DNA from 2 places in the Streptomyces sp. NBC_00271 genome. Region 1 is predicted to be linked to the other one. Evidence: riboswitches for the same ligand, from Rfam matches in the RefSeq annotation. Region 1 holds a riboswitch; the other holds the start of a gene.
What was found. A riboswitch is a leader RNA that binds a small molecule or an ion and turns the genes downstream of it on or off. The one in region 1 is predicted to bind glycine.
Positions count from the first base shown of each region.

Region 2: linked by a shared signal. The riboswitch ahead of gcvP (aminomethyl-transferring glycine dehydrogenase) and the one ahead of gcvT (glycine cleavage system aminomethyltransferase GcvT) in region 1 are both predicted to bind glycine.

Region 1 is NZ_CP108070.1:7,879,565-7,895,131, forward strand. It holds gene OG798_RS35905 (MOSC domain-containing protein) at 1-69, opposite strand, end outside; gene OG798_RS35910 (hypothetical protein) at 143-496, opposite strand; gene OG798_RS35915 (glycoside hydrolase family 25 protein) at 616-1,173, opposite strand; gene OG798_RS35920 (acylphosphatase) at 1,420-2,976, opposite strand; gene OG798_RS35925 (FAD-binding oxidoreductase) at 3,107-4,504, opposite strand; gene OG798_RS35930 (DAPG hydrolase family protein) at 4,573-5,427, opposite strand; gene OG798_RS35935 (arylsulfotransferase family protein) at 5,513-6,496, opposite strand; gene OG798_RS35940 (hypothetical protein) at 6,903-7,157, opposite strand; gene OG798_RS35945 (D-2-hydroxyacid dehydrogenase family protein) at 7,167-8,126, opposite strand; gene OG798_RS35950 (L-serine ammonia-lyase) at 8,330-9,697, opposite strand; gene glyA (serine hydroxymethyltransferase) at 9,855-11,132, opposite strand; gene gcvH (glycine cleavage system protein GcvH) at 11,146-11,523, opposite strand; gene gcvT (glycine cleavage system aminomethyltransferase GcvT) at 11,652-12,770, opposite strand; glycine riboswitch at 12,805-12,916, opposite strand; glycine riboswitch at 12,917-13,017, opposite strand; gene OG798_RS35970 (AAA family ATPase) at 13,186-13,866, shown strand; gene OG798_RS35975 (enhanced serine sensitivity protein SseB) at 14,023-14,826, shown strand; gene OG798_RS35980 (enhanced serine sensitivity protein SseB C-terminal domain-containing protein) at 15,051-15,567, shown strand, end outside.
Region 2 is NZ_CP108070.1:2,709,752-2,725,318, reverse strand. It holds gene OG798_RS12895 (mannose-1-phosphate guanyltransferase) at 1-948, shown strand, start outside; gene OG798_RS12890 (DUF881 domain-containing protein) at 1,116-1,952, shown strand; gene OG798_RS12885 (small basic family protein) at 1,949-2,281, shown strand; gene OG798_RS12880 (DUF881 domain-containing protein) at 2,287-3,129, shown strand; gene OG798_RS12875 (FHA domain-containing protein) at 3,191-4,156, shown strand; gene ftsR (transcriptional regulator FtsR) at 4,199-4,963, shown strand; gene OG798_RS12865 (bifunctional nuclease family protein) at 5,050-5,523, shown strand; gene OG798_RS12860 (MerR family transcriptional regulator) at 5,831-6,475, shown strand; gene OG798_RS12855 (DNA polymerase IV) at 6,520-7,914, shown strand; gene OG798_RS12850 (PRC-barrel domain-containing protein) at 8,030-8,401, opposite strand; glycine riboswitch at 8,516-8,611, shown strand; gene gcvP (aminomethyl-transferring glycine dehydrogenase) at 8,792-11,677, shown strand; gene OG798_RS12840 (DUF5999 family protein) at 11,777-11,983, opposite strand; gene OG798_RS12835 (hypothetical protein) at 12,375-12,959, opposite strand; gene OG798_RS12830 (glutamate-cysteine ligase family protein) at 13,497-15,017, shown strand; gene OG798_RS12825 (substrate-binding and VWA domain-containing protein) at 15,268-15,567, opposite strand, start outside.

The sequences.
Region 1 (15,567 bases):
GCTCTCCCGGTTCGGCTTGGTGAAGGAATACGTCCCGTTACTGCTGACCGCTGTGACCGCCCCGCCCATCAGCGAGAGCTCCCCTCTCTCCGGCAGCTCCCACCGAGCCGCGGGTCAGAGCGTACGCGTCGGAGCGTGATCGTCAGGAGAACTCATGGGTCAGCCGGATCTCTCCGACGATGTGGGCGTTGAACTCGTCGAGTTCCTCGGCCGGCACCCACAACTCGAGGATGGTCCGCCCGCCGACCTGCTGGACGGGGTACCGGCTCAGGAAGTCCGACTCGACCTCGAAGCGCGTGACGTAGCCGGCACCGTCGTGCTTCACGTTCCAGTCCCGCGCGATCCTGATCGCGTAGTCCTCGTTGAGCACCGGATAGAAGATCGGCTGCTCGGGCAGCCTGGGCGGCCAGGCGCGCCACCCCGACCGCCGGACCAGGTCCAGTTCCTTGGGACCGGTGGGGCGCCACAGGGTCGTGGTCGCCGGCTGGCTGGACATGCGCACCGCTTTCGAAGGGGGGTACGGGGGAGCCCGGACGATACCGGGGCCATGAGCCCGGCGGCCACGAGGTTTCCGTCCGTTCCACAAGGGGCGGCTGCCGGCCCGTCATCCCTCTGTCAGTCTCCCGTCGCCCACTCCTTGAGCGCGGCCTTGCTGCCGAAGTTCGCGACGTCCCTGTCCAGGGGCTCGTCGGTGTACTGGTGGAATCGCCACGAGGCCTTGATGCGGGGCTTGCCCGCGGTCACGTAGTCGGCGATCCACAGCCCGTCTCCGGCGTACGAGGTGGTGTCGACGGTGAGCCAGTAGTTGCGGTTGGTGTAGAGGAGGACCCGGTGGTTCGGCCGAAGCTGCTTCACCTTCCGGATGAAACGGTCCTTCTCGGCGTTGCTCGCGTGCGTGCCGTCACCGGTGGCCTCCCAGTCGACGGCGAGCAGGTCCCCGGCCTTCTCGGGGGCCTTGCCGACGAAGTACTCGGCCTGGGCGGTGATGTCGCCGGGCCACAGGAAGTGGTAGAACCCGACCACGCACCCGGCGTCCCGGGCCGTCTTCACCTGTGCGGTGAGTTTCGGATTGACGTACGTACGGCCCTCCGTCGCCTTGACGAAGACGAACGAGAGGCCGTCGGTGGAGAAAGCGGACGACTGGTAGGCGCTTACGTCGATGCCGCGCAGCATGGGCGACTCCTCCGTGCGTGGGGGGATGTACACGTACCGTCCTGCCTGATACGTGCGGGGACCGACTACTTGTCAAATGCCCCCGCTTCCCCCACCACACCCTCGAACACCGGCCCGGACGCGGAACCTCCGCCACCGCCGCCGAGGGCACCCGCGGCCGGTGCTCACCGTCTTGGAATTTCTTCTGGAGAGCAGGGAAGTGCTCGACCGCGCTTGTCGACCGCTCAAGCCCCCCGCCCCTCATTCTCAAGCGCCGGGCGGCTGCCTGAGGGCGACGACATCGCGGCCGAGGGCGACGGCGAGGCCCTCGCCCTCCAGGGGGCAGATGCGGGATGCCGGGCCGGGCAGGTGAAGCACCGCGGCCGGATGGCAGGCGTCGAGATCCCAGATGCGGAGCAGGCTGTGGCGAGCAGCGCTGATCAGGACTCGGCGGCCGTACAGCCGACCCGCGGCGAGTGAGTTGATCGCCGCGGGGTACGGCTCGGGCCCGGCTCCCTCCCAGGGGAGTCCCGTGGCCGCGTCCCAGAGCTTCACGATCCCGCGGGCGTCGGCGGACGCGCCCAGGAGTCCCGTCCCCGTCCGCAGCAGGAGTACATCCGACACCGGTCCGCGGTGTTCGAGGGCATGCGGAACTGACGTACAGCTGCCGTCGAGCGCCACGGCCCAGAGTGCGACGGCGTGGTCCTCTCCGCCCGAGGCAAGGCGACCGAGGCCCTGCTCGTCGGACTCCAGGGCAAGGGAGGTGACGGCACCCTTGTGCGGTGCCAGGGGTGCGCCGAGCGGGCTCGCGGTGGTGAGGTCCCAGAGCCGTACGGTGCCGTCACTGCCGCCCGTGGCCGCGACGGGGACGCCCGACAGCACGGTGAGCGCCACCGCTTTGACCCAACGGGCTCCGGGCCGTTTGCGCAGCAGGACGACGGGGCGGGCCGGAGAGGTCAGCAACGTTGCCTCGTCCGGTCCGTAGGAGGCCACTTCCGACGCGGCCGTGAGGTCGCGGACCAGGATGGCGAACGGCTTCGCGGCGCGGCCCTTGCGCCGTCGTAGCCGAGCCACCGCCTCGCCGTCCCGGGCGTTCACGGCGAGATGGAAGCCGCCGAGGCCCTTCACCGCAACGACGCGTCCGGCGGCCAGCGCTTCGACGGCGCCCGCGAGCGCCGCTTCGCGCTCGGCGAGTTGTCCGCCCGGTCCGTGCAGGGAGAGGGCGGGACCGCAGTCGGGGCAGGCGTTGGGTTGGGCGTGGTAGCGGCGGTCTCCCGGGTCCGCGTACTCCGTGGCGCACGGCTCGCACATCGTGAACGCCGTCATGGTGGTGCGGGACCGGTCGTAGGGAAGCGAACGGATCAACGAGTAGCGGGGTCCACAGTCGGTGCAGTTGGTGAACGGGTAGCGGTAGCGGCGATCCGCCGGATCGAGGGTCTCTCGCAGGCACTGCGCGCAGACATGGGCGTCGGGAGGAGCGGTCGTCACGGCGGACGCCCCGGGCACATGACGGCTGGAGCGCACCTCGAAGCCGCGATCGGCCTCGGCGTCCTCGGCGCGCCGTCGGCGCCGCACCCGAACGGTGTCCACGCTGGCCAGCGGAGGAGCTCGCTCCGTGAGTGCGACGACGAAATCGCGGAGCGCGGACTCAGGACCGCAGGCTTCGATCAACACGCCGAGGGTGTCATTGAGCACCCAGCCGGAGAGGCGCACGCTGGTGGCGAGACGGTACACGAACGGCCGGTACCCGACACCCTGCACCACCCCGGTGACCTGGATGAGCCATGCCTCACGAACAAGTCCCGTGGCGTCCCCCCTCCTCATGAACAAGCAGTGACGTCGCATCTTCTCCGATTGCCGTACTGACCATTGTCCCGGGGCGATGGATTCGGTGACCCGGAGGGCTGAATCCGGGGTGCCGAGCTTGGCCGGCGGGTTGTGGCCTCCGCTCCGATCATTCGCTCCGGCCGGCTACCGGGCTCTTCTCGGTATGCGCGGCACCGGTAGGCAGTTCAGGCCGACCCAGCCAGGACACGAACAGCCCGTCGGGGTCCCATCTGGCGCGGAGGGCGTCGAGCCGCAGGAGGTTCTCGTCGGTCACGAAGCGATACGGGCGGTTGACCAGGTTCTCGTCAGCCAGTTGGATCCCGCTGGCATACGGCTCCCACGCTCGCATGTGGTTGGTCACCCAGTTCGTGTAAGTCTGGCTGTCGACCGGATCGGTCCAGGCCGCATACAGCCCGTAGTACAGCTCGTCTTCCACCGAGTACGCCATCGACGGACGTTCGGGCTGTCGCTCGTATCCTCCCCAGTTGAACACCAGCAGGTGCGACGGCGCCGGCGGCCAGGTCTTCAGCATGGCCTCGAAGTTGGGCCACAGGTCGTCGAAGGAGGCATGGGTCCACATGCTGTCGGCCAGATAGCGCTTGGTCTCGTCGTAATGTGGATCAGTGCCGTATCGGCTGAGGGTTGCGGTGTCCGTCACCTCGTTGAGCCGAGTCGTGAGCACGTGAGGGCGTGCGGGACAGGACTCGTAGAGCGACAGTTGGTCCCTGGCCTCGTCCTCCGTATCGGTGAAGGCCGTCGCGTTGAGCGAGATGAGAGGCTCGCCGTCCGTCATCGGGTCGCGGCAGCACAGGAGATTGATCTCGGTCGGGGTCTGACGGCCGATCTCGTGGACGAACCGGTAGACGTCTGGTGCGGCCGAGGCCGGCCAGAAGTAGCCGCTGTTCATCGTGACCCGCATGCGCGGGTACAGCTTGACGTAGAACCTGGTCACAACGGCGAAGAAGCCGGGACCGGCGCCGCGGGCTGCCCAGAACAGGTCGGCGTTCTGGGTCTCGTCGGCGTGGATCCGTTCGCCGCTCGCCGTGACCACGTCGATACCGGTCACCGACATGCACGCCGGTCCGTAGTCCCGGCCGGCCCAGCCGAACCCGCCTTGCAGCAGGTACCCGCCGATGGAGACACCCGTGCAGTGGCCGGTGGGAAAGTACAGGTTCTGCTCGGCCACCATCGCATTGAGCTCGAACCCCTTGATTCCGGGCTGGGCGGTGCCGGTCATCGCCTCCCTGTCGACCGCCACGTGCCGCAGGTTCGACAGGTCGATGAGCACCGTGCCGTCACGCAGGTGCGACCCGGACCAGCTGTGGCCACCTGACCGCACCGCGATCTGCAGGCCCTCCGCCCTGGCGAGCTGCACCGCTGCGACGACATCGTCCTCGTTGTTCGCCAGCACGATCACCTCTGGGTAGCGGTCCGGCACCCCCGCGTGCCAGCACGCCTCACGGCGCCGACTCTCGTAACGGTAGTCACCGCGACGCAACACCCTGCCCTCGATCCGGGTCGACATGCCCTCTCCTTTCAGGAATCTTCGTGCACCGGAACGAACGGCAGAACAGGCCCTGCCGGCCGGCGAGCCTATTCGGATCGTTGGAACTCGTCGAAAATATCCGGGAGAAACGCCGCGAGATGGTTCATCTCCTGCGAGCAATGTACGACCATGGCGCGGGCGTGCCCGTCCCCGAGACGCCGCAGACCTTCCGCGACTGTTTCGAGTTCGTCGGTCAGGGAGGCTCCTGCGCGAGGGGCGACGTATTTCCCGCCCATCCAAAAGCGCGAACGCATCTCGGCGCCGCCCTTCACCCGGCGTACGTAGTGGACCAGGTGGCCCCAGTCGAGCGGAACGCGGGACAACCCGATCCTGGCGCAGATCGCGGTGGCTTCGTCCGGATCGACGCTGTCATCGCTGAATCCCAGCGTGTCGGGAGGGACAAACCGGATAGCGAGCTCGCCGAGCGAACTGCCGACGTACTCGTCGACGAACGACGTACCCCCGATATACCTGTCGCGGTAGGGAGCACTCTGGTCCACCGTGCCTCGAGACCATTCCGTGTACAGGTGGGCACGCGGATACCACAGCTTGTACCGTTGGGTCTCCGTGGCATGCCACCAGAACCACCAGTCCACCATGGCCGGAGACACTCTCGGCATGCGGGTCAGTGTGGCGATGTGCATGGATCCGTCGCCGAAGAGGCTGTATCCGTTCTCGAACTCCCCATAGCCGGTGTCGCTCAGCGTTGCCGCGTCATCCGGGCTCAGGCACAAAGGGGGCGGCTGTGGGCCGAGACCGATCGCCTCTTTGATGTGCTCCGGCATGGGTGCCATCACCGGGTTCCAGTACTTTGCGTACCATTTGCCGGCGAGTTCGCCGGGGCGCATTCCCAGGTGGGGTCGGCGGGTGGGGTCCGGGCGCGGTTCTCTCACTTCAGTCATGTTGCGACTGAATCCGGACCGTGGGGCGTGTCTGACGACGACCGACAGGGAATGGGGGTCGGATCCGGCGAGTACCTGCCATGCTTCAGTCTGCGTCGAGCCGTTCCAGGAGGCGTGGACGACGCTGTGCCCGCCGTCGGACCGTGCCGCCGCACTCGGTGGGTAGTAGGGCGTGCCGATCCATTTGTTCCGGAAGGCCCCACCCGATGAATTCGTTGCCGTTGGAGAGGGCCTGGGTGTTTCCCTGAGTTGGTGACTCCAATGGCGGCTGGTGGTAGTGGGTCTTGACCGCCGTCGCCTTGTGGCTGGGGAAATCAAGGTTGAGGATCAGGCCGTGCGAACGCTGTTCGGGGGCGCCGTCGGGCAGGTCGCAGCAGCCGTCGTCGAACATGCTGATCCGGTTTCCTGGCTGGAATCGGGCATCGTGCTGCCAGTAGAAGCCCGCGTTCGGGCCGAAGGTGAAGTCGCTTTTCTTTCCCCCGATCTGATAGCGGATCTTCCCGGATTTCTTGGTGACGTTGTAGATCGCCCACATGTTCCGGGACGAGATCAGCAGTCGGCCGTCGGGGCCCTCGTCGACGGAGTTGATGTGAAAGGCGTCCCACACTCCGTCGGACGACGATGCGCTGGAGGCTGCCTCCTCGGAATCGGCGGGGTCGATGTGGTCCAGCGCGTTCCATGAGTAGAGGAGTCTTCCCGTGGCGAGGTCGACCTCCTGGATCTCGATGTTCTCGATGGCTCCGTTCTTCGGACCCCCATAGGGCGTGAGATCCATGGGCACCGGCTTTGAGGCGATGAACAGGGCGGTGCCTCTGCGAGTCAGGGTGAATTCGTGCTCGTCCGGGTAGTAGCCGTGGTGCGCGAAGACCCTGAAGTCGGCGTTCTGGAGGTTCGTGGAAGGCAGGGGGCGGAACCAGACCGGATCCCCCGAGCCGTCGTTGGCCAGTGCCCCCGTCTGGCCGACCATCTGGTCCGCGCTGAACGGGGCGACAAAGATGTCTCCGTGAGCCGTTCCCGGTTTGTTCGCGGTCACGGTCACCCGCATGGGGTGAAGGCCCGGTTCGGACACGAAACTCCACACGTCGCTGCCCGGCAGGATCGGGGGTGGAGTACTTTCCGATGGAGGGAAGGGTTTCGTCGCGCACCGGCGGGGCGGGCCCTCTTGGGGACTGGCCGTGGCCGACGGCACGCAGTGCGCGAAGACCACCCCGCAGCGAGCGCGCAGGCTCCGACGGTGCGATGGGTTCTTCTCCGTGTCCGGCGGATCCGCGGCTCTCGCGTCACCATGGCCGACCTCCTTGGCACCCGGAACCCTTCTCCGATGGCGGTGCCGCTCGTCCTCGAACGTCTTGTTCGGTTCACCCCTCGACCCATGACGATCAAGACCGGGAGCTGTTCCTCTGGAGACGGTATGCAGCACGAGGGGCCCGCGCCCGCTGAAGGCGACTCAGGTAGGCCGTTCGGCAGGTGCGGCCTCACCCGGACCTGCGGCGGCTCCATCGCGACGGGGTGATGACGAGCCGGCCTTCCGACGACCCGGTGGGCGGGCGTACTTGGGCAGCAGCGGGGGCTGAGTGGCCGGAGCTCACGAAGTCCAGGGAGGCGAACGTGCGGGCGATGTTGAAGTCGAAGTCCAGGCCACCGTCGGGGCGTGCGTGGGGATGCCGTCGGGCGGCGAGACCGCGCAGGGGAAGGAAGGCCCCGGCGGCCGCACGGCCGCCGGGTCTCACGACGGCACGTCAGCCGAGGACCCGGACCGGGTCGCCGTCGAGGTAGGCCTGGATGTCCTCCACGGCCTGGCCGTAGTAGCGCGCGTAGTTGGCGCGGGACACATAGCCGAGATGCGGGGTGGCGAGCAGCCGCGGTGCGGTGCGCATCGGGTGGTTGCCCGGCAGCGGTTCGACGTCGAAGACGTCGACGCCGGCGCCGGCGATACGGCCCTCGTGCAGCGCCGCGAGCAGGGCGTCCTGGTCGACGATCGCGGCCCGCGAGGTGTTGATCAGGTAGGCGGTGGGCTTGAGCAGGGCGAGCTCGGCGGCGCCGAGCAGGCCCCGGGTGCGGTCGCTCAGCGCGAGGTGGACGGAGATGAAGTCGCTGCTTGTCACCAACTCCTCCTTGGAGGAGGCGAGCTCGACACCGGCCTCGTCCGCGCGTTCCTTGGTGAGGTGCTGGCTCCAGGCGGTGACCTCCATGCCGAAGGCGAGTCCGATCCGGGCCACCCGGCTGCCGATCTTGCCGAGTCCGAGCAGGCCGAGCGTGCGGCCGTGCAGGTCGGCGCCGAGGGTGGACTGCCAGGGGCCGCCGTCGCGCAGAGCGTTGTTCTCCTGGACGATGCCGCGGGCGAGTCCGAGCAGCAGGGCCCAGGTGAGTTCGACCGGCGGCGTCGAGGAGCTCTGGGTGCCGCACACGGTGACGCCGCCCGCCTTCGCGGCCGCGTAGTCGATCACCGAGTTGCGCATGCCGGAGGCGATCAGCAGTTTCAGGCGGGGCAGCCGGTTCAGCAGCGAGTCCGGGAAAGGCACCCGCTCGCGCAGGGTGACCACGAAGTCGAAGTCGGCGAGGGCGGAGGCGAGTTCGTCCTCGGTGGCGAAGTGCTCGGCGAAGGAGACGACCTCGACCCGATCGCTCAGCGTCGACCAGTCGGCACATGTGCTCGCCACGTTCTGGAAGTCGTCGAGTACGGCGCAGCGGAATTGCACGTCATTTCTCCCAGGTGTTCTCGCTGTCGGGGCGCGGGCACGCGCCCGGTCCGGGGGCGCCCGGCAGCACGATCCTGCCCCGGTCGATCATGGCACCGGAGAACGGAGGGGTTTGTTGTGACGAGCCGCCGGGCGGCCGCGCCCGAGGGGCATCCGACGTTACGTACGTGCTACGAATCTGCAGGTCAGGGCCCTTCCGCCCCTCAGCACTCGATGATGTTCACCGCCAGCCCGCCCCGCGCCGTCTCCTTGTACTTGACGCTCATGTCCGCGCCCGTCTCCTTCATGGTCTTGATGACCTTGTCGAGGGAGACCTTGTGGGAGCCGTCGCCGCGCATGGCCATGCGGGCGGCGGTGACCGCCTTGACCGCCGCCATGCCGTTGCGCTCGATGCAGGGGATCTGGACGAGGCCGCCGACCGGGTCGCAGGTGAGGCCGAGGTTGTGTTCCATGCCGATCTCGGCGGCGTTCTCGACCTGCTCGGGGCTGCCGCCGAGGACCTCGGCGAGGGCGCCCGCGGCCATCGAGCAGGCCGAGCCGACCTCGCCCTGGCAGCCGACCTCGGCGCCGGAGATGGAGGCGTTCTCCTTGAAGAGCATCCCGATGGCGCCGGCGGCCAGCAGGAAGCGCACGACGCCGTCCTCGTCCGCGCCCGGGATGAAGTTGATGTAGTAGTGGAGGACCGCCGGGATGATGCCCGCGGCGCCGTTCGTGGGGGCCGTGACCACCCGGCCGCCCGCCGCGTTCTCCTCGTTCACCGCCATGGCGTAGAGAGTGATCCACTCCATCGCGTGCGCCAACGGGTCGCCCTCCGCCCGCAGCTGGCGGGCCGAGACGGCGGCACGGCGGCGGACCTTGAGCCCGCCCGGCAGGATGCCCTCACGGGACATGCCCCGGGAGACGCACGCCTGCATCACACGCCAGATGGCGAGCAGACCCTCGCGGATCTCCTCCTCGGTGCGCCAGGCCCGCTCGTTCTCCAGCATCAGGGCGGAGATCGACAGGCCGGTCTCCTTCGTCAGCCGCAGGAGCTCGTCGCCCGTGCGGAACGGGTACTTGAGCACCGTGTCGTCGAGCTTGATGCGGTCCTCGCCCACCGCGTCCTCGTCGACCACGAAGCCGCCGCCGACCGAGTAGTACGTCTTCTCCAGGACGAGTGTGCCGGAGGCGTCGTACGCGAAGACCGTCATGCCGTTCGCGTGGTACGGCAGGGCCTTGCGGCGGTGCAGGACCAGGTCGTCGGCGAAGGAGAAGGCGATCTCGTGCGTGCCGAGGAGCGAGAGGCGGCCCGACGACTTGATTTGCTCCACGCGCTCGTCGGCGCCCTCCACGTCCACGGTGCGCGGCGAGGCGCCCTCCAGGCCCAGCAGCACCGCCTTGGGGGTGCCGTGGCCGTGGCCGGTGGCGCCCAGGGAGCCGTACAGCTCCGCCCGGACGGAGGCCACGGAATCCAACAGCTCCTCGTTGCGCAGCCGGCGGGCGAACATGCGCGCCGCACGCATCGGGCCCACCGTGTGGGAGCTCGATGGGCCTATGCCGATCGAGAACAGGTCGAAGACCGAGATGGCCACGGGGACTCCTCACAACAGGGGTGGTGCATGGGGGCGGGCGCCGCGCACAGCTCCGCTTCCAGTGTGCGCGGCGTCCCGGTGAATCGTACGTTCCGTGCGAATTTCTGTACGAAAGTGAAGTTTCGCAGGAACTGTTTCTGTACTGCTTCGGGCGGTACTACTTCAGGCCGGGGTACAGCGGGTGCTTGTCGGCCAGGGCGGAGACCCGGGACTTGAGGGACTCCGCGTCGGCCGCCCCGAAGGGAGAGGGCGCCTTCAGCGTCTCGGCGATGATGTCCGCGACCTCGGTGAAGTCCTCGGCCTGGAAGCCGCGGGTGGCGAGGGCGGGCGTGCCGATGCGCAGGCCGGACGTGACCATCGGGGGCCGCGGGTCGTTCGGGATGGCGTTCCGGTTGACCGTGATGCCGACCTCGTGGAGACGGTCCTCGGCCTGCTGACCGTCCAGCTCGGAGTTGCGCAGGTCGACCAGGACCAGGTGCACGTCCGTGCCGCCGGACAGGACGTCCACGCCCACGGCCTTGACGTCGTCCTGGACCAGGCGCTCGGCCAGGATCCGCGCGCCGTCCAGCGTGCGCTGCTGGCGCTCCTTGAAGTCGTCGGAGGCGGCGACCTTGAAGGAGACGGCCTTCGCGGCGATCACGTGCTCCAGCGGACCGCCCTGCTGGCCGGGGAAGACCGCGGAGTTGATCTTCTTCGCCAGCTCGGCGGTGGACAGGATCACGCCACCGCGCGGGCCGCCCAGCGTCTTGTGGGTCGTGGTCGTGACCACGTGGGCGTGCGGCACCGGGTTCGGGTGCAGGCCCGCGGCCACGAGACCCGCGAAGTGCGCCATGTCGACCATCAGGTACGCGCCGACCTCGTCCGCGATCCGGCGGAACGCGGCGAAGTCCAGCTGACGCGGGTAGGCCGACCAGCCCGCCACGATCAGCTGCGGCCTGGACTCCTTGGCGAGGCGCTCGACCTCGTCCATGTCGACCTGACCGGTCTCGTCGTTCACGTGGTACGCGACCACGTTGTACAGCTTGCCGGAGAAGTTGATCTTCATGCCGTGGGTGAGGTGCCCGCCGTGCGCGAGGTTCAGACCCATGATCGTGTCGCCCGGCTTCAGCAGCGCGAACATGGCCGCCGCGTTGGCCTGGGCGCCCGAGTGGGGCTGCACGTTCGCGTGCTCGGCGCCGAAGAGCGCCTTGACGCGGTCGATGGCGATCTGCTCGACGACGTCGACGTGCTCGCAGCCGCCGTAGTAGCGGCGGCCCGGGTAGCCCTCGGCGTACTTGTTGGTCAGGACCGAGCCCTGGGCCTCCATGACCGCGACCGGAGCGAAGTTCTCCGAGGCGATCATCTCCAGGGTGGACTGCTGGCGGTGCAGCTCGGCGTCGACGGCGGCGGCGACGTCCGGGTCCAGCTCGTGCAGGGGCGTGTTCAGAAGCGACATCAGTCAGAAGTCCTTAGGAGCCGGAGAACTCGGTGTACTCGTCGGCGGAGAGCAGGTCGGCCGGCTCGTCCGTGACGCGTACCTTGAACAGCCAGCCGCCCTCGAAGGGGGCGGAGTTCACCAGCGACGGGTCGTCGACCACGTCCTGGTTGGCCTCCACGACCTCGCCGGTGACCGGCGCGTACAGATCGCTGACCGACTTGGTCGACTCCAGCTCGCCGCAGGTCTCGCCCGCGGTCACCGTGTCACCGACCGCGGGAAGCTGGGCGTAGACGACATCGCCGAGCGCGTTGGCCGCGAACTCGGTGATGCCGACTGTCGAGACGCCGTCCTCGGCGACCGACAGCCACTCGTGCTCCTTGCTGTAGCGCAGCTGCTGGGGGTTGCTCATGGCCTGAATTCTCCTGTACGCGGGGGAGTGCGGATGAACGGGATGACCGAGTGGTCTTGGGATACGAGACGTGACACAGAGGCGTGCGTCACGTGGGCGCGCTGGACGGGGCCCTTTCGGCCCCGAAGCTACTTCTGGCGCTTGTAGAACGGCAGCGCCACGACCTCGTACGGCTCATGGCTGCCCCGGATGTCCACGCCGACCCCGGCCGTGCCCGGAGCGGCGTGCGCGGCGTCGACGTACGCCATCGCGATCGGCTTGCCCAGCGTCGGGGAGGGCGCGCCGGAGGTGACCTCGCCGATCACCTTGCCGTCGGCGACGACCGGGTATCCGGCGCGCGGCACGCGGCGGCCCTCGGCGACAAGCCCGACGAGTACCCGCGGGGGGTTCTCCTCGGCGCGGGTGGCGGCCTCCTGGAGCGCGGCACGCCCCACGAAGTCCCCCTCCTTCTCGAACTTCACGACGCGACCGAGCCCCGCGTCGAAGGGGGTGAGCGAGGTGGTCAGCTCATGCCCGTACAGCGGCATGCCCGCCTCCAGGCGCAGCGTGTCGCGGCAGGAGAGGCCGCAGGGGACGAGCCCGACGGGCGCGCCCGCGTCCGTCAGCGCCTGCCACAGCTTCTCGGCGTCGGACGGGGCCACGAACAGCTCGAAGCCGTCCTCGCCCGTGTAGCCCGTGCGGGCGATCAGCGCCGGGACGCCCGCGACGGTGCCCGGCAGGCCCGCGTAGTACTTCAGCCCGTCCAGGTCGGCGTCGGTGAGCGACTTGAGGATGCCGGGGGACTCGGGGCCCTGCACGGCGATCAGCGCGTACGCGTCGCGGTCGTCGCGCACGAGGGCGTCGAAGCCGGCGGCGCGCTCGGTCAGCGCGTCCAGCACCACCTGGGCGTTGGAGGCGTTCGCGACGACCATGTACTCGTTCTCGGCCAGCCGGTAGACGATCAGGTCGTCCAGGATGCCGCCGTCCTCCCGGCAGATCATCGTGTAGCGGGCGCGGCCGACGCCGACGGAGGCGATGTTGCCGACCAGCGCGTGGTTGAGCAGGGCGGCGGCCTGCGGTCCGGTGACCGTGATCTCGCCCATGTGCGACAGGTCGAAGAGACCGGCCCGGGTGCGCACGGCGAGGTGCTCGTCGCGCTCGGAGCCGTAGCGCAGGGGCATGTCCCAGCCCGCGAAGTCGGTCATCGTCGCGCCGAGCGAGCGATGCACGGCATCGAGCGCGGTGAGACGGGGTGCGTTACTGCTCATCGGTGGGGCTCCCAAGGCATGACGGCGAGGTCGTTCCTCCCCATCTGTCATCGGAACCTGAGAGGTTCATCACGACCCCGCGAACGGAGGTCCTGACTTGCACCTTGGGTGGAGCCACTGGACAGCGGCCCGCTTTTCAGATGTGCCTCGCCCGCGCGGTAACGGGGCCTGAGAGATTCAAGGGAGGGACTTGCTCCTTCGGCGCCCGGGTACCCGAAGGTTCCCGGAACTCTCCCGCGCGGATTCAAGCGGCCGGTATGCAGTTGGCGGGCACATCATCGCACGCGCCGTCCGATCACGGCAGTCCGCATCTGTAACCGGCCTGTGGCAGTCCGCGTACGGAAACGAGAGACACCGCGCATTACCTTCTCTTTACACTCGACGGGGATGGGACTCCACACCCAAGGGGAGGACGATCACGGTGAACAGGACCACGGCGTACGCCACGACCTCGGGCCTCGCGCTGCCCGAGCAGCCCGGTGTCCCGGCAGGGACCCGGGAGACGTGCGGAGCGCTGCCGACGGCCGTCGTCCGCGACCTCAGAGCGCGCGCGGGACACTCTCCGCACGGTCTGCACTTCGCGGCGGCCGACGTCGTCGTGGTCACCGGGTTGCCGGGCAGCGGCAAGTCGACCCTGATGCGCCGCGCCGTCGAGGGCCCGCGCATCGACTCCCAGGACACCCGGGACCGCTGGGACGAGCGGACGGGCGGCCGGCTGCCGTACGCCGTCTACCGGCCCCTCGTCCGCCTCGCGCACTACGCGGGCCTGCGTCGCGCCCTGCGCTCCGGCGCAGGGCTCGTCGTGCACGACTGCGGTTCGCAGGCCTGGGTGCGCGGCTGGCTCGCCCGCGAGGCCCGGCGCCGCGGCGGCACCCTCCACCTGCTGCTGCTCGACGTCACGCCCGGCACGGCGCTGGAGGGCCAGCGCGAGCGCGGCCGGGGCGTGTCGCGGTACGCGTTCGCCCGTCACCGGGGCGCGGTCGCCCGGCTGCTGCGCTCCGTCGAGCGGGGCGACCTGCCGGAGGGCTGCGGCTCGGCGGTGCTCCTCGACCGGGACGCGGCGGACGTACTGCGGCGGATCGGCTTCGGTGACTGAGGAACGGCAGGGACTTCGGTGACTGAGAAACGGCAGGGGGTGGCCGAGAGCGGTCGAGAGCGGCCGGGAGCGGTCGGGAAGTCGTACCGGCCCACTAACCTTTCCAGCCAGAACACCAGAACAGTGGTTCACCGCAGGCGGTAGACAGGTAGACAGATGGACATCCCCGACTTCCCGGACTTCTCGGTACCGGCGTACCCGCAACCCGGCCCGCACCCCCACTCGCACGGCGGCTGGCCGGGCAACGAACTGGAGGAGGTGCTCTCCGCGTCCCTCGGAGTGCCCTCGGCCGGCGGCCGCATCGTCGAGGTCCTCGGCCGCAGCTTCGTCTGGGTGCCGCTGCCCAACGGCGGCGGACCGCACGCGGGATCCCTCGACCTGCCCACCCTGGAGATCGAGGGCCAGGCGTACGTGCCGGTCTTCAGCTCCGAGGAGCAGTTCCGCCAGGTCGCCGGCAGCCATCTGTCGTACACGATCGCGCCCGCGGTCGAGTTCGCCCGCGGGCTGCCCCCGCAGGTCGGCATCGCGATCAACCCGGACGGGAGGGTCGGCGTGCCGCTGCCGCCCCTCGCGGTCGCCGAGCTGTGCCGGACCGGGCGCACCCCGCTGGACGGGCCCACGAGCGGTGGCCGGGTGAAACTCTACGAGCCCGACTGGCAGGACGACCCGGTGGACTTCCTCGCCGCCGCCTCGGCCGAGTTCGCGGCGACGGGAGTCGTCCTGACCGCCCGCCGGTGTCTGGCCAGCATCGAGGGCGACGACCCGGTCATGTTCGTCGGGGTCGAACTCTCCGTGTGGGAGGGAGACCTCCGGACGCTCCCCATGGACGCCCTCTCCCGCGCCCTCGCCCGCGTCGCGGTCAAGTGGCCGGTGAACCTGGTCCTCCTCGACGTCGCCCAGGACCCGGTGGCCGACTGGATGCGAGCCCAAGTGAGGCCCTTTTATCAGCAAGGCCAGTAGAAGCGCCCCGTCAGGGGCGCGAGGCTGTGACCATGGTGCGGCTCCGCCGCGTGGGCGCGCCCAGCCACGAGCGACCCGCAGCCTCCGGACTACAACGGGCCCCGAGCTCTCAACGGCTCCCCCAGCGGAGCGCATTCGCCGCTTAAGCTGGTTTCATGGCTCGGCCGGGGTTCGGCCGAGGTGTTGGTCGACGTCATGATTTCTTCGCGAAGGGGCGGTTGAAGGTGAGCGCGTCGGGCACGGCCGCGGCCGGTCAGGTCGAGCACATGCTGCGCCAGGTGACGCCCGGGCGTTACGACGCCTACGAGGCGCTCCTTCGCGCGCTCGCGACCCCGTCGTCCGGCCAGGTGTGGATGCTGCTCTGGCACGGCCAGGCCGGCTCCCCGGACGCCCAGTACGGGAACATGGAGGTGGAGGGCTTCGGTTACGCGCCGTGCGTCACCTCCGCCCAGGAACTCTCGGCCAGCGGCTGGAACCGGTCGTACGAGGTCGTCGACGGTCTCGACGTGGCCCGCACCCTCTACCCCGACCACTTCGGGCTCTGGCTCAATCCGCACGCCCCGGGCGGCGGGGTCGGCATCCCGTGGCTCGATCTGCGCAGAATCGCGGCGGGTCTGGAGCGCCAGCCCGCCGGTCCGCTGCGACTGTCCGAACCCGGCATCGAGATTCCGCAGTTCTACGCCCTGCTCACACAGAACGCGCATCGCACCACCGCCGTGCGCTCGCTGCGCCGCGCCTGGG
Region 2 (15,567 bases), 5.2 Mb from region 1:
CCGGGGGAGATCGGGGATCTGCACTTCCCCGCCAGCGTCTTCGATTCGTACACCGGATCACTGCTCAGAAATGTCGACACCACCGGTATCACCGAATCCGGTCTGAAGGTGGTCGTGGACGCCTCGAACGGCAGTGCGGGGCTGGTGCTGCCCAGTCTGTTGGGCAAGCTCGGTGTGGACTCCCTGACCATCAATCCCGGTCTCGACGAATCCAGGCCCACGGAGACGTCGGACACGCGGCGGGCAGGCCTGGTGCGGCTGGGCGAGATCGTCGCGTCCGCGCGGGCCGCGTTCGGGGTGCGTTTCGACCCGGTGGGCGAGCGGCTCTCGCTCGTCGACGAGAAGGGGCGGATCGTCGAGGACGACCGGGCCCTGCTCGTGCTGCTCGACCTGGTGGCCGCGGAGCGGCGCAGTGGGCGGGTGGCGCTGCCGGTGACCACCACGCGGATCGCCGAGCAGGTGGCGGCGTACCACGGGACGCAGGTGGAGTGGACGACGACGTCTCCGGACGATCTGACGAGGGTCGGACGCGAGGAGTCGACGATCTTCGGCGGTGACGGGCGCGGCGGATTCATCATTCCGGAGTTCAGCAGCGTCTTCGACGGCGCGGCGGCTTTCGTACGACTGATCGGGCTGGTGGCGCGGACGCAGCTCACGCTGAGCCAGATCGACGCGCGGATCCCGCGGGCGCATGTCCTCAAGCGCGACCTGGCCACTCCTTGGGCCGTCAAGGGCCTGGTGATGCGCCGGGTCGTGGAGGCGGCCGGGGACCGGTTCGTGGACACGACCGACGGCGTACGGGTCGTGGAGACGGACGGGCGCTGGGTGATGGTGCTTCCCGACCCCGCCGAGGCGGTGACGCATCTGTGGGCGGAGGGGCCTGACGACGCGTCCGCGGAGGCCCTGCTCGACGAGTGGGCGGCCGTCGTGGACAGCGCAGGTCGCTGAAACGGACAGCACACGCGCGTGCCGGACAAGTGCCCCCAAAGGGGCCTGTCCGGCACGCCGGTGGGGCCATTCGGAGGTAGCGCCCGCGACGTGCGACGATGTGCGGCATGCCGCAGCAGCCCCCCATTCGGAGCACACCTCCGCGCCCCCCGCGCCCGGACGCCTCCATGTCGCTGCTCACGAACGTCATGGATCACAGCCTCGACGACGGATACGCCGAGGCCGCCGCCCGTAAGCAGACCGAGGGCGCCGGCGGCATGCCGAAGACGGTGCGGGCGAAGCTGGGCCTCGCGGCCGGTCTCGTCCTCGCGGCCCTGGTGGTGACCGTGGGCGCGGCGAACGCGCGGATCGCGGCACCGGTCGTCGCCAAGGAGCGTCAGGAACTCATCGACCGCGTCGAGCGAGAGACCGCGGCCGCGGACAAGCTCGAGAGCGGCGTCGACACCCTGCGCGACGATGTGAGCGCCCGGCAGAACGAGGCGTTGAAGAAGCAGGGGGGCAGCGGCCAGGCCGATCTGGTGGGCGTCCTGTCGGGTGCCGTCGCCGTTCACGGCCCCGGTGCGAAGCTCGTCGTGGACGACGCCAAGGAAGCCACCGAGGGCGGCGACGGCAATCCTCGTGAGACCAGTGGGTTCTCCGACACCGGGCGCGTCCGCGACCGTGACATGCAGCGGGTCGTCAACGGGCTCTGGGAGTCCGGCGCGGAGGCCGTCTCGATCAACGGGCAACGGCTGACGGCACTGTCGGCGATCAGGGCAGCGGGTGACGCGATACTGGTCGACAACAAACCGCTGGTGCCGCCCTACACGGTGCTGGCGGTGGGGGACGGCGAGCGGCTCAGCACCAGGTTCCAGAACAGTGCCGACGGCCTGTATCTGCACGCCTTGCAGGAGAACTACGGCATCCGGACCGCCATTTCCGTCGAAAAGGACGTCCAGTTGTCCGCCGCACCGAGTGTGATCGTACGTACAGCGCAGCCGAGCACAGAGAAGGGCACATCGTGATCGCCGTACTGGGCCTCGTCGTGGGAGTCGTGGCTGGATTGTTGGTCCGGCCCGAGGTTCCGGCGGTCGTCGAGCCTTACCTTCCGATCGCCGTCGTGGCGGCGCTGGACGCCGTCTTCGGAGGGCTGCGGGCGATGCTCGACGGCATCTTCGACGACAAGGTCTTCGTGGTCTCCTTCCTGTCGAACGTGGTCGTGGCCGCGCTGATCGTCTTCCTGGGCGACAAGTTGGGCGTGGGCGCCCAACTCTCCACCGGCGTCGTGGTCGTCCTCGGCATCCGCATCTTCTCCAACGCCGCGGCGATCCGCCGGCACGTCTTCCGGGCGTGAGGCCGATGAGCAACGAAGGCGAGACGCCCGAGAACCGGCTGCGCAGGGAGCTTCCCGAAGAGGTCCCGGCCGAGGCTCCCGAGAGTTCGGAGTCCGAGCAGCGTGACGAGAAGGACGAGCCGTCGCTGACCGGCCGGCAGCGGCTGGTGAAGGGGGTGTGGCCGCCGCGGGTCACCCGCGCGCAACTCATCGTCGCCCTGCTTCTGTTCGGCCTCGGCTTCGGTCTGGCCGTCCAGGTGGCCTCCAACAGTGACAGCGGCAGCGCCCTGCGCGGCGCGCGCCAGGAAGATCTCGTACGCATCCTCGATGAACTCGACAACCGTACGCAGCGTCTAGAAGACGAGAAGCAGGGTCTCGAAGATCAGCGCACCGAGCTGGAGAACAGCTCGAACCAGGCCGCGGAGGCCCGCAAGCAGACCGCCGAGAAGGAGAAGCAACTCGGCATTCTGGCGGGCACGGTGGCGGCGCAGGGACCCGGCATCACGCTGACGATCAACGACACGAAGGGGACGGTCAAGGCCGACATGCTGCTTGACGCGATCCAGGAACTACGCGCCGCCGGCGCGGAGGCGATCGAGGTGAACGGTGTACGGGTCGTCGCCAGCACCTATCTGGCGGACTCCGGCAAGGGCGTGAGCGTCGACGGGAACAAGATCACCCAGCCCTATCGTTTCAAGGTCATCGGTAAGCCGCAGGACCTTGAGCCGGCGCTCAACATCCCCGGGGGTGTGGTGCAGACTCTCGAGAAGGAGCAGGCCACCGTCACGGTGGAGCGTGCGACGAAGATCATTGTGGACGCCTTGCGGGCTGCGAAGCAGCCTGACTACGCTCGGTCGTCCTCCCAGTGAACCGGGGGTGCATGGGCGTCGTCCGGCGAGGGCATGAGGTTGCGGGGGGTCGGCGCACCGAATGGGTGGTGCGTGGTGGAAACTGTCTGGTGGATACGGACGTTGTGAGGATGTCCGGGTCGACCGGTGTGTTCAATCAGTGTTCGTCCTGCCCCACGGGCGGGTCTGTTTCGGTCAAGGGGAATCGCCCGTGAAGTTGTTTGCGAAGTTGTTCGGCAAGAGCGCACGAGGAGAGGGCAGCGACAACGCGACTGCCCGACACCGTGCACCACGCCATGGAGACGCGGAGGGCCAGAGCGGCGACCGCCCGCTGTTCCGGGACCAGGTCGGTGACATTCCCGGTGGTCAGGGCGCGCCGTCTGTTGACCCTGCCCAGTCCGGACGCATAGGTTTCGGGGAACCGTCAGCCTCAAGTGCGGGTGGAGGGTTCGCCTCCGACCCGTACGCGTCCCATGCCCCTGGGGGGCAGCCGCGGCAGGAGGATCCGTCCATGTCGGCCCTGGTGTGTACGAGGTGCGGTAACCGCAACGCGGAGAACAGCCGCTTCTGCTCCAACTGCGGTGCGCCGCTGCGACCCGGTGCGGTCCCGGAGCGTCCGTCCGAGACCACGTCCACGATCTCCATCTCGGGCCTCGAGGCCTACGATGCCGAGGTCACCGGCCAGACGCAGATGCCGACGCTCTCTCCGGAGGCGCAGGCGGCCGTCGACGCGCTGCCGCTCGGCTCGGCGCTCCTGGTGGTGCGCCGCGGTCCGAACTCGGGCAGCCGCTTCCTGCTGGACAGTGACCTGACCACGGCCGGGCGTCATCCGCAGAGCGACATCTTCCTGGACGACGTGACCGTGTCGCGTCGGCATGTGGAGTTCCGTCGCGCCGCGGACGGCTCGTTCACGGTCGCCGACGTGGGCAGCCTGAACGGTACGTACGTCAACAGGGAGCGAATCGACTCGGTCCCGCTGTCGAACGGTGACGAGGTGCAGATCGGCAAGTACCGGCTGGTCTTCTACGCGAGCCAGCGAGGCATCTGACCCTCCCCCGGACTCCGTCCGGGGGGACCCTCAGGAAGGTCCATGCTTCGATCACCGAGCGGCGGTGCCGGGAGCGGTACCGCCGCAGCGGACAGTGGGCTGATGAGCATCGGCTCGGTGCTGAACACGCTGCGCGACGAGTTCCCCGAAGTCACGATCTCCAAGATCCGGTTCCTGGAGTCGGAGGGGCTCATCGAGCCGCAGCGGACCCCCTCGGGGTATCGCAAGTTCAGCCAGGCCGACGTCGAGCGCCTCGGGCATGTACTGCGGATGCAGCGGGACCACTATCTGCCGTTGAAGGTGATCCGCGAGCATCTGGACGCTCTGGAGCGTGGGGAGCCGGTGCGGCTGCCGTCCGTGGGGCGGCAGCGCGACTCCGACGACGGGGAGCCGTTCGGTGGGCTCGGTGACCTCTTCGGGGAGTCCGAGGCACCTACAGCGGCCCGGGTGGGCCGTGCGGAGCTGCTGGCCGCCGCCGAGATCGGTGAGCAGGAGCTTCAGGAGTGGGAGTCGTACGGACTCCTCGCCCCGCTTGCGGACGGGGCATATGACGCTGAGGCGGTGACGGTCGCCGCGCTCGTCGTCGAGCTCGGGCGGTTCGGGATCGAGCCGCGCCATTTGCGCGCGATGAAGGCCGCGGCCGAACGTGACGCGGGGCTCGTGGACCAGGTGGTGGCCCCTTTGCGGCGCCATCGCAATCCGCAGACCAGGGCGCACGCCGAGGCCCGTACGAAAGAGCTGGCGGGGCTCACGGTGAAGCTGCACGCGGCGCTGGTGCAGACCGCGCTGGGCGTCCGGCTGCCCTGACCCGAAGTGCCCGGTGGGCGTCCGGATCGGCCCCCCGTTCTGTGCCCGACTACCCAAACATCCCGGGCACGGCCTAGGGTTGCTGTGTGAACGAGCTCGATGTCGTAGGTGTCCGGGTCGAAATGCCCTCCAACCAACCGATCGTGCTCCTGCGTGAAGTGGGAGGCGACCGTTACCTCCCCATCTGGATCGGACCGGGGGAGGCGACGGCGATCGCCTTCGCCCAGCAGGGCATGGCCCCCGCGCGACCGCTGACCCACGACCTGTTCAAGGACGTGCTGGAAGCCGTCGGCCAGGAGCTCACCGAGGTGCGCATCACTGATCTGCGCGAGGGGGTCTTCTACGCGGAGCTGGTGTTCGCCAGCGGGGTCGAGGTCAGTGCCCGCCCGTCCGACGCCATAGCGCTGGCGCTGCGCACCGGAACGCCGATCTACGGCAGTGACGGTGTGCTCGACGACGCCGGCATCGCGATCCCGGACGAGCAGGAGGACGAGGTGGAGAAGTTCCGCGAGTTCCTCGACCAGATCTCGCCCGAGGACTTCGGGACCAACAGCCAGTGAGGGGACTGATCGCCAGCGGGTGGGCGGTCGGCGCCCGGGCTCGGGGAGCAGGCGTGGCGTCCACCCCCTGGCAAGCCGATGGATCGGCCGAGCCGCTGGGTCGCAGGACTCCGGGGCGGCAATTGCCCGTGGCCCGTGTGGCGCGCTGCGGCCCGCTCCAAGAGCATTCGGCTAGCCTTTCCCCGCGGTGGGACACGGGAAACCACTCCTAGGGTGATTATCACTCGGCGTGCCGAGTGTGGCGATCGTTGACGCACCCCCGGTGACTGCCTACCGTCGAGAGGGCAGGTCAAGGACGGAGGTCGGCGTGAGAAGCAGCGGCGACGGTACGGCTGGGGGTGCCCCCGGACGAAGTCTGGGGGAGAGCGGCCCGTACCCGCTTCACGGCAGCGCGGCCGATCACGTTCCGCAGCGGCCGACAGCGGTGTCCGGTGAGTCCGGTGAGGGTGGGGCGGCTGCCGAGGAGATCGGCTACCGCGGTCCCACGGCGTGTGCCGCCGCGGGCATCACCTACCGGCAGCTGGACTACTGGGCCAGGACAGGCCTGGTCGAACCGAGCGTGCGGCCCGCCTACGGGTCGGGGACCCAGCGGCTCTACAGCTTCCGGGATGTCGTCGTCCTGAAGATCGTGAAGCGGTTCCTCGACACGGGAGTGTCGTTGCAGAACATCCGCACCACGGTCCAGCACCTCAGGGAACGCGGCTTCCGGGACCTGGAGCGGATGACGCTGATGAGCGACGGCGCGACCGTCTACGAATGCTCCTCGCCCGACGAGGTCCACGCCCTGTTGCAGGGTGGTCAGGGCGTCTTCGGGATCGCCGTGGGCGTGGTGTGGCGGGACGTCGAGAGCGCGCTCTCGCAGTTGCACGGGGAGCGCGTGGACACGGGTGAGACGCTCGTCGGGCACAACCCGACGGACGAGCTGGCGCGCCGGCGCAATCGGGCCGTCTGAGGTCCGCAGAGGCATTGTCAGTGGCGTAGGGCAGCATCGGACATGTGAGAACCGCGCCTACGATCCTGCATCTCGACATGGATGCCTTCTTCGCCTCGGCGGAGCAGGCATCCAAGCCGAGCCTGCGTGGGAAGGCCGTCGTCGTGGGCGGGCTCGGACCCCGCGGAGTCGTCGCGACCGCCTCGTACGAGGCACGGGTCTTCGGGGTGCACTCGGCGATGCCCATGGCCCAGGCGCGGCGGCTGGCGCCGAACGCCGCGTATCTCGTGCCCCGCTTCACGCTCTACCGGGAGGTCAGTGAGCAGGTGATGGGGCTGCTGGGGGCGTTGTCGCCCCTGGTGGAGCCGCTGAGCCTGGACGAGGCGTTCGTCGATCTGGAGGCGGGGGAAGCGGCCTGGGACGAGGCTTCCGCGCGGCTGGCCGGGGCGAAGCTGCGCGCGGACATCCGCGCCGTCACGGGGCTGACGGGTTCGGTGGGGCTCGCCGCGTCCAAGATGCTCGCCAAGATCGCTTCGGAGCAGGCGAAGCCCGACGGTCTCGTGGTCATAGAACCCGGGACGGAGCGCGCGCTGCTGGGGCCGATGTCGGTGCGGACGCTGCCGGGTGTCGGGCCCGCGACCGGGGACCATCTGCGCCGGGCCGGGATCACCACGGTCGACGAGATCGCCGAGGCGGGCGAGGACGAACTCGTACGGCTGGTGGGGAAGGCGCACGGGCACGCGCTGTACGCGATGGCACTGGCGCACGACGAGCGGCCCGTGGTGGCCGAGCGGGAGACGAAGTCCGTGTCGGTGGAGGACACGTACGACGTGGACATCCACGACCGGATGCGGGTCGGCCTGGAGGTGCAGCGGCTCGCCGACCGGTGTGTGCGGCGGTTGCGGGATGCGGGGCTGTCCGGGCGGACCATCGTGCTGAAGGTGCGGAGGTACGACTTCTCGACGCTGACCCGGTCCGAGACGCTGCGGGGGCCGACGGACGACCCCGGCGTCGTACGGGAGGCTGCCGCGCGGCTTCTGGAGGCGGTGGACACGACCGGGGGCGTGCGGCTGCTGGGGGTCGGCGTCTCGGGGCTCGCCGACTACACGCAGGAGGACCTGTTCGCCCAGGCCCAGGCTCAGGCGCAAGCGGAGGCGGAGGCCGCCGCGGGGGAGTCGGCGGTGCTGGAGTATCCGGACGAGGAGGGGGCGGAGGAAGTGGCTGCCGAGCAGGCGCCGCCCGCCGAGCGGCGGTGGCCTGCGGGGCATGACGTGCGGCATGTGGAGTACGGGCACGGATGGGTGCAGGGGAGTGGGCTCGGGAGGGTGACCGTGCGGTTCGAGACGCCCTACTCCGAGCCGGGGCGTGTGCGGACGTTTCGTACGGATGATGTTGCGTTGGAGTTGGCGGAGCCGTTGCCGTTGGTGCGGGGGACCGTTTGCGAGCGCCGTGGGGGGTGAAGTCGGATCGGCGCCGCGGGTGGAATGTGGCTGGTCGCGCCCACGCGGCGGAGCCGCATGATGTCAGAGCCCCGCGCCTCTTTCGGGGCGCGTCAGCTGGGCCCCATCCGAGAAGTCAACCCTCGTCCGTGCCTGCCAGGCGGCCGAAGTCGCGGTCCGGGGGTGGGGGCGGGGGTGTCACGTCCAGGCCGTAGTGGTGGTAGAGCTGGAGTTCCTGTTCGGGGGAGAGGTGGCGGCCCACGCCGAAGTCGGGGGCGTCCTTGATCAGGGCGCGGTCGAAGGGGACACGCAGCGTGCCCTCGACGACTTCGCTGGGCTCCAGGGGGACGAAGGCGTCCCTGCTGAACAGGCCTGTCCGTATGGCGGCCCACTCCGGGACGCCGGTCGCGTCGTCGAGATAGACCTCGTCGACCGTGCCGATCTTGGCGCCGTTGCGGTCGAGCGCCTTGCGGCCGATCAGGTTGCGCGGATCGATGTCGGTCTGCACGGTCCCTCCACTCGCTAGCAACTCATCCGTAAGCACTACAAAAGAGCACAATCGTGATGGTGGCCACTCGAAAGCTCGTGCGTTGTCCTCGCTGGTAGGCTGGCAAGCGGCTGCTGACCCCGTGCGGGAGAGTCCTCCAGACATCATCGGAGGCGCCGAAGGAGCAAATCCTCCCCGGAATCTCTCAGGCACACGTACCGCACGGACGAGGTCACTCTGGAAAGCAGGGCGGGTGTCGAAGGCCTCCGCCCTCACCGACGGTGAAAGCCGGGTCGCAGCGAGTGGGCGGGCCGGTGAAGCTCTCAGGTTGAGATGACAGAGGGGGAGGCCGTCGGGGTACCCACGCCGTGGTGCCCCTCGAAGGTCGTGTCAGACCAGGAGGCCTCCGCAATGACCGCCCATCGCATTCCGCTCTCCGAGCTCGAACAGGGAATCCCCTTCGAGCAGCGCCACATCGGGCCCGACTCCGAGGCGCGGGCCAAGATGCTCGCGCAGGTCGGGTACGGCTCGCTCGACGAGCTGACGGCCGCCGCGGTGCCGGACGTCATCAAGAACGCCGAGGCGCTGGAGCTGCCGGGCGCGCGCACCGAGGCCGAGGTACTGGCCGAGCTGCGCTCCCTCGCGGACCGCAACCAGGTGCTCGACTCGATGATCGGCCTCGGCTACTACGGCACGTTCACGCCGCCGGTGATCCTGCGCAACGTCATGGAGAACCCGGCCTGGTACACCGCGTACACGCCGTACCAGCCGGAGATCTCCCAGGGGCGGCTCGAAGCGCTGCTGAACTTCCAGACCGTCGTCGCCGAGCTGACCGGGCTGCCCACCTCCGGCGCCTCGCTGCTCGACGAGGGCACCGCCGCCGCCGAGGCGATGGCGCTGTCCCGGCGCATGGGCAAGAACAAGAAGGGCCTCTTCCTGATCGACGCGGACACCCTGCCGCAGACCGTCGCCGTCATCGAGACCCGCGCGGAGCCGACCGGCGTCGAGATCGTCGTCGCCGACCTGGGCGAGGGCATCCCGGCCGAGATCGCCGGGCGGGAGATCAACGGCGTACTGATCCAGTACCCGGGCGCCTCCGGTGCCGTACGCGATCTGAAGCCCGTCATCGAGCAGGCGCACGAGCTCGGCGCGGTCGTCACGGTCGCCGCCGACCTGCTCGCCCTCACGCTGCTCGCCTCGCCTGGTGAGCTCGGCGCCGACATCGCGATCGGTACGACCCAGCGCTTCGGCGTGCCGATGGGCTTCGGCGGTCCGCACGCCGGATACATGGCGGTGCGTGAGCAGTTCGCGCGCAGCCTGCCCGGCCGGCTGGTGGGCGTCTCCGTGGACGCCGACGGACACAAGGCGTACCGGCTCGCCCTGCAGACGCGGGAGCAGCACATCCGCCGTGAGAAGGCGACCAGCAACATCTGCACGGCGCAGGTGCTGCTCGCGGTGATGGCCGGCATGTACGCCGTCTACCACGGTCCGGAGGGTCTGCGGACCATCGCGCGGCGTACGCACCGGTACGCCACGATCCTCGCCGCGGGCCTGACGGCCGGCGGGGTCGAGGTCGTGCACGGCTCCTACTTCGACACGCTGACCGCGCGGGTGCCGGGCCGGGCCGCCGAGGTCGTGGCGGGCGCGCGCAACGGAGGCGTCAACCTCCACCTCGTCGACGCCGACCACGTGTCGATCGCCTGCGACGAGACCACCGCCCGCAAGCAGGTGGGCGCCGTCTGGACCGCGTTCGGCGTCGACGGTGACATCGAGGCCCTGGACGCGGTCGCCGAGGACACGCTGCCCGCGGCGCTGCTGCGCACCGACGACTACCTCACGCACCCGGTCTTCCACCAGTACCGCTCCGAGACCGCGATGCTGCGCTACCTGCGCAAGCTGTCCGACCGTGACTACGCGCTCGACCGCGGCATGATCCCGCTGGGCTCCTGCACCATGAAGCTCAACGCGACCACCGAGATGGAACCGGTCACCTGGCCCGAGTTCGGCCAGCTGCACCCCTTCGTGCCCGCCGAGCAGGCGCAGGGCTATCTCACCCTCATCCAGGAGCTGGAGGAGCGGCTCGCCGAGGTCACCGGGTACGACAAGGTGTCGCTCCAGCCGAACGCGGGCTCCCAGGGCGAGCTGGCCGGGCTGCTGGCCGTACGCGGCTACCACCGGGCCAACGGCGACGACCAGCGCACGGTCTGCCTGATCCCGTCCTCCGCGCACGGCACGAACGCCGCGAGTGCCGTGATGGCCGGCATGAAGGTCGTCGTCGTGAAGACCGCCGAGGACGGCGAGATCGACGTCGAGGACCTGCGCGCGAAGATCGAGCAGCACCGCGACGAGCTCGCGGTGCTGATGATCACGTACCCCTCGACGCACGGTGTGTTCGAGGAGCACGTCGCCGACATCTGCGCGCAGGTGCACGAGGCGGGCGGGCAGGTGTACGTCGACGGCGCCAACCTCAACGCGCTGGTGGGCCTCGCCAAGCCGGGCCACTTCGGCGGTGACGTCTCCCACCTGAACCTGCACAAGACGTTCTGCATCCCGCACGGCGGCGGCGGTCCGGGCGTGGGCCCGGTCGGCGTACGCGCGCACCTGGCGCCGTACCTGCCGAACCACCCGCTGCAGCCCGCGGCCGGCCCCGAGACGGGCGTGGGACCGATCTCCGCCGCTCCCTGGGGCTCGGCGGGCATTCTGCCCATCTCCTGGGCGTACGTCCGTCTCATGGGCGGTGAGGGCCTCAAGCGGGCCACGCAGGTGGCGGTGCTGTCGGCGAACTACATCGCCAAGCGTCTGGAGCCGCACTTCCCGGTGCTCTACACCGGTCCCGGCGGGCTCGTCGCGCACGAGTGCATCATCGATCTGCGTCCGCTGACCAAGGCGACCGGCGTCAGCGTCGACGACATCGCCAAGCGGCTCATCGACTACGGCTTCCACGCGCCGACGATGTCCTTCCCGGTGGCCGGCACGCTGATGATCGAGCCCACCGAGTCCGAGGACCTGATCGAGCTCGACCGGTTCTGCGACGCGATGATCGCCATTCGTGCGGAGATCGACAAGGTCGGCTCGGGCGTCTGGGCGGCCGAGGACAACCCGCTGCGGAACGCGCCGCACACCGCCGCCGCGCTCGGCGGCGAGTGGGAGCACGCGTACACCCGCGAGGAGGCCGTCTTCCCGGCCGGTGTCTCGGCCGCGGACAAGTACTGGCCGCCGGTGCGCCGCATCGACCAGGCGTACGGCGACCGGAACCTGGTCTGTTCCTGCCCGCCGCTGGACGCTTACGAAGAGTAGTCACCCTCGGATACGCGTCGGGGCCGGTTCGGAGATCACGTCTCCGGGCCGGCCCCTCTCCATGTCTGGGCGGCGGTCACCGCCACCCGGTTGTGCGGCTCAGGCGGCCGTCATCACGTGCTCGCTGCCCTGGGGGCGGTGCGGGGCGATGATCTGGCCGTCGGGCAGGAGCTCACCGGTGTCCTCGAAGAGCAGAACGCCGTTGCACAGCAGGCTCCATCCCTGCTCCGGGTGGTGCGCCACGAGACGGGCGGACTCCCGGTCGGCTGATTCGGCTGTCGGACACGGCGGCTGGTGCTGGCACATGGATGGGATCTTTCGCTGGGATGAGAGATGAGTGGTGGCTGTGGTGTCTTTCCCGCGGCTTGAAGTGCTCATGGCCGCCCCCCGGTGGCGTGTGTGTGAACCCAGTGTTGCCCTACGGGCGTCAATCCGCAGGGATTTCGCAGCAGCGCTCCTCACAGGTTGGAGACGCGTCACCCGTGCGGACGGTTCAGTCCAACTGCACGGTCCCTTCGGGGGGTTCGCGGTGGCCGGATGGGGCTAGTCCGGTCGGGGCGGAGGGGGCGTTCTCCCTCGTACGAGCGCTGTGGGGCCCGAACGAGCGGACGGGTTCGGGCGGCAGCGTGCCCCGCGACCGGGACAACGGTAGCGGGGCACGGGGCGATGCGCTGGGTGTGCTTTTCCAGGTGAGTGATTACGCGGGCGAGCTGAGTAGCGGGGCGGGAGTGAGCCGGTGCGTGAGGACCGGGAGGAGTTCGGCGACGCGGTGCGGGCGATGCGCGGCGATACCGGGCGGCGCGGGCGCCAGCGGCACCAGGAGATCGGTGGCGGCCGGATGCCCGGTGGCGCCGTCCGCGGCGCAGTCGCCGTGCAGCCAGAGGGTGAGCATGTAGAGCTCGGGAACGGACAACAGCCGTGGCTGGTACGGCTGGCTCATGTTCTCGGCGTGACGCAGGGCGCGCTCGGTGGAGGCGATGTAGGGGCCTTCGAAGAAGTGCGAGAAGGCCCAGCCGTCGGGAGTGAGCATGGTGTCGGCCGCGGCCACCGACCGCTCGCCGCAGCGGATCAGGAAGCGCCATCCGGCGAGCCGGGCGGTGGAGGCGCCGGCGGGCGTGATGCGGTCCAGAACGTGTACGGGCAACGGGAGTTCGGGGGTGACGGGTCCCTGGGCCATGCGCAGGGACGGGGTGCGGGCCTCGCGGACTGCGGTGGGGGAACCGAGTGCCGTGAGGACGGTGCGCAGGGCGGGCGAGGGAGCCGGGGGGACATGCAGCGGCATGGTGGGTCGCCTCTCATTCGACAGGCACAGTGGCGCGAGGGCGGGGGCGGACGGCGCTGTCAGCTCTCGGGGTCGGAGGAGCGAGGGGTCTGGATCTGCCGACAGGATGTCGCCTGCCGCATGTCACCTCGACGACAGGACCTAGGACCGCGAGCGCCAACTCTCCGCCTCGTTTGCGGAGTTTATACGACACGTGTTCAGATGGTGTTTCGTCTAGCCGTCCTGAATATGAAGAGCAAGGCGATATTCGGTCGACGAAACGAGAGGTTCATCCCGATTCTGTGTCGGGGCCCGTCGATGACCTCGGATTGCTTTGTCGGAGCGGTCGGCCGATTCTCGTCGGCGTTTTTCACGAGATCGTGTCAGGCTGAAACTGTGCTCTGGTTCATGCCTCGTGAATGTGCCTCCGGACAACGGGTACCAGGGTAGCGGTCGACGAGGCTGTACAGGGCGTTATCGATCGTGTTGCCTGGGCATCATCCTCCGGGACGGCAGGGGCCGGAGGATCGGCCTGCCCATTCGAGGAGGGACACTTCGATGGGAGAGAAGGTCGTGGCAGGGTCGTACGACCTGTCCGATCGCCAGCACTACCGAGGCAAGCTCCGGCAGTGTCTGACGGGGCTGGCGAGGCTGCTGGAGGAGAAGCGGTTCGATCGCCCGAAGAATCTCATGGGCCTGGAGATCGAACTGAATCTCGCCGGACCCGACGGCATGCCCAGGATGATGAATGCGCAAGTACTCGAAAGGATTGCGAGCCGAGACTTTCAAACAGAACTTGCCATGTTCAACCTGGAAGTCAACATAGCCCCACATCGATTGGACGGACGGGTATTCGACCGGCTCGCCGAGGAGCTGCACACCTCACTCGCATATGCCCATCGAAAGGCAGGCGAACTCGACGCGGGAATCATGATGATCGGGATTCTGCCGACGCTCGACCGTGACGACCTGGTCTCCTCGAACCTGTCGGACGTCGATCGCTACACCCTGCTCAACGATCAAATCGTGGCCGCCCGTGGCGAGGACTTCGTGCTCGACATCGACGGGGTGGAGCGCCTCGTCTGTACGTCGAAGTCCATCGCGCCCGAGGCCGCCTGCACCTCCGTGCAGTTGCACCTCCAGGTCACCCCGGCGCGCTTCGCGGACGTGTGGAACGCGGCGCAGGCCGTTGCCGCCGTGCAGGTCGCGATAGGTGCCAACTCGCCCTTCCTGTTCGGCCGTGAGCTGTGGCGCGAGTCGCGGCCGCCGCTGTTCCAGCAGTCCACCGACACCCGGCCGCCCGAGCTCCAGGCGCAGGGGGTGCGTCCGCGCACCTGGTTCGGCGAGCGGTGGATCTCCTCGGCGTACGACCTCTTCGAGGAGAACCTGCGCTTCTTCCCGCCTCTGCTGCCCATCAGCGACGAGGAGGACCCGCTCGCGGTCCTCGACGCCGGAGGCATTCCCCGGCTCGCCGAACTCGTGCTGCACAACGGCACGGTCTACCGCTGGAACCGGCCCGTGTACGACGTCGCCGACGGAGTCCCGCACCTGCGCGTGGAGAACCGGGTGCTGCCCGCCGGCCCCACCGTCACCGATGTCGTCGCCAACGCGGCGTTCTACTACGGGGTCGTGCGTGCGCTCGCCGAGGAGGCGCGGCCCGTGTGGACACGGCTGTCGTTCGAGTCCGCGGCGGCCAACTTCGACGCGGCCTGCCGCCATGGCATCGACGCGCGTCTGGAGTGGCCGCGGCGGGGACGGTACGGGGGTACCACCGCGCAGATCGAGGCCGTGCACCTGGTCCGTGACGAACTGCTGCCGCTCGCCGCGGCGGGGCTGGACGCGTGGGGCGTCGAGCCGGCCGACCGGGACTACTACCTGGGGGTGATCGAGGACCGGTGCCGGCTGCGTGCCAACGGGGCGACCTGGCAGACGGCCACCTTCCACCAGGCGCTGGAGAAGGGCCTCGCGAGGGATGCCGCGCTGGCCGCGACGACCCGGCGCTACGGCGAGCTGATGCACCTCGGTGAGCCCGTGCACACCTGGCCGGTGGGACTGCCGGAGCCGGTACCGCTGGGCTGACCGGGGCGGTCTGCCTGCGGCGGTGTCTCTGGGGTGGGCTGCTCGCGGCGGGTGTTCAGGGGGGGCGGAGCGTGCCCCGAGCGGTTGTCCCTGGCCAGGCCGCTGGTGACATGGTCGCCGGGCCGGGTGGGCTGTGGTGGTGGCCCGGGTGGGGCCGCCTGCGCCGGTGCGCCGGGTCCGGCGGGGTGTGGCGCCCCCCTCGGGCCGGGTGGCGTGCGTCGCTGGCCCGGGGTTGTTTGGGGTTCTGGTGTCAGCCTTGGCTCTGGTTGCCCGCTGCCACGATCGCCCTGAGGATCACCGAGTGGATCTGCGTGGGGTCGTTGACCTGCTGGCCGGAGCCGCCGGTCGCCTTGGCGATCTCCTGGACCTCCGCCTTGTCGGCGTCCGGGCCCACGGCGATGGCGATGAGCGGCACCGGGCGCTGTGGGTCGCTGAGCTTCCGCAGTTGGGTGACGAGGGCGGAGCGCGAGATGCTCCCCGGGTCCTGATTGACGCCGTCGGTCAGCAGCACCAGCGCGTTGAACTTCCCCTTGACATAGGAGGAGGTGGC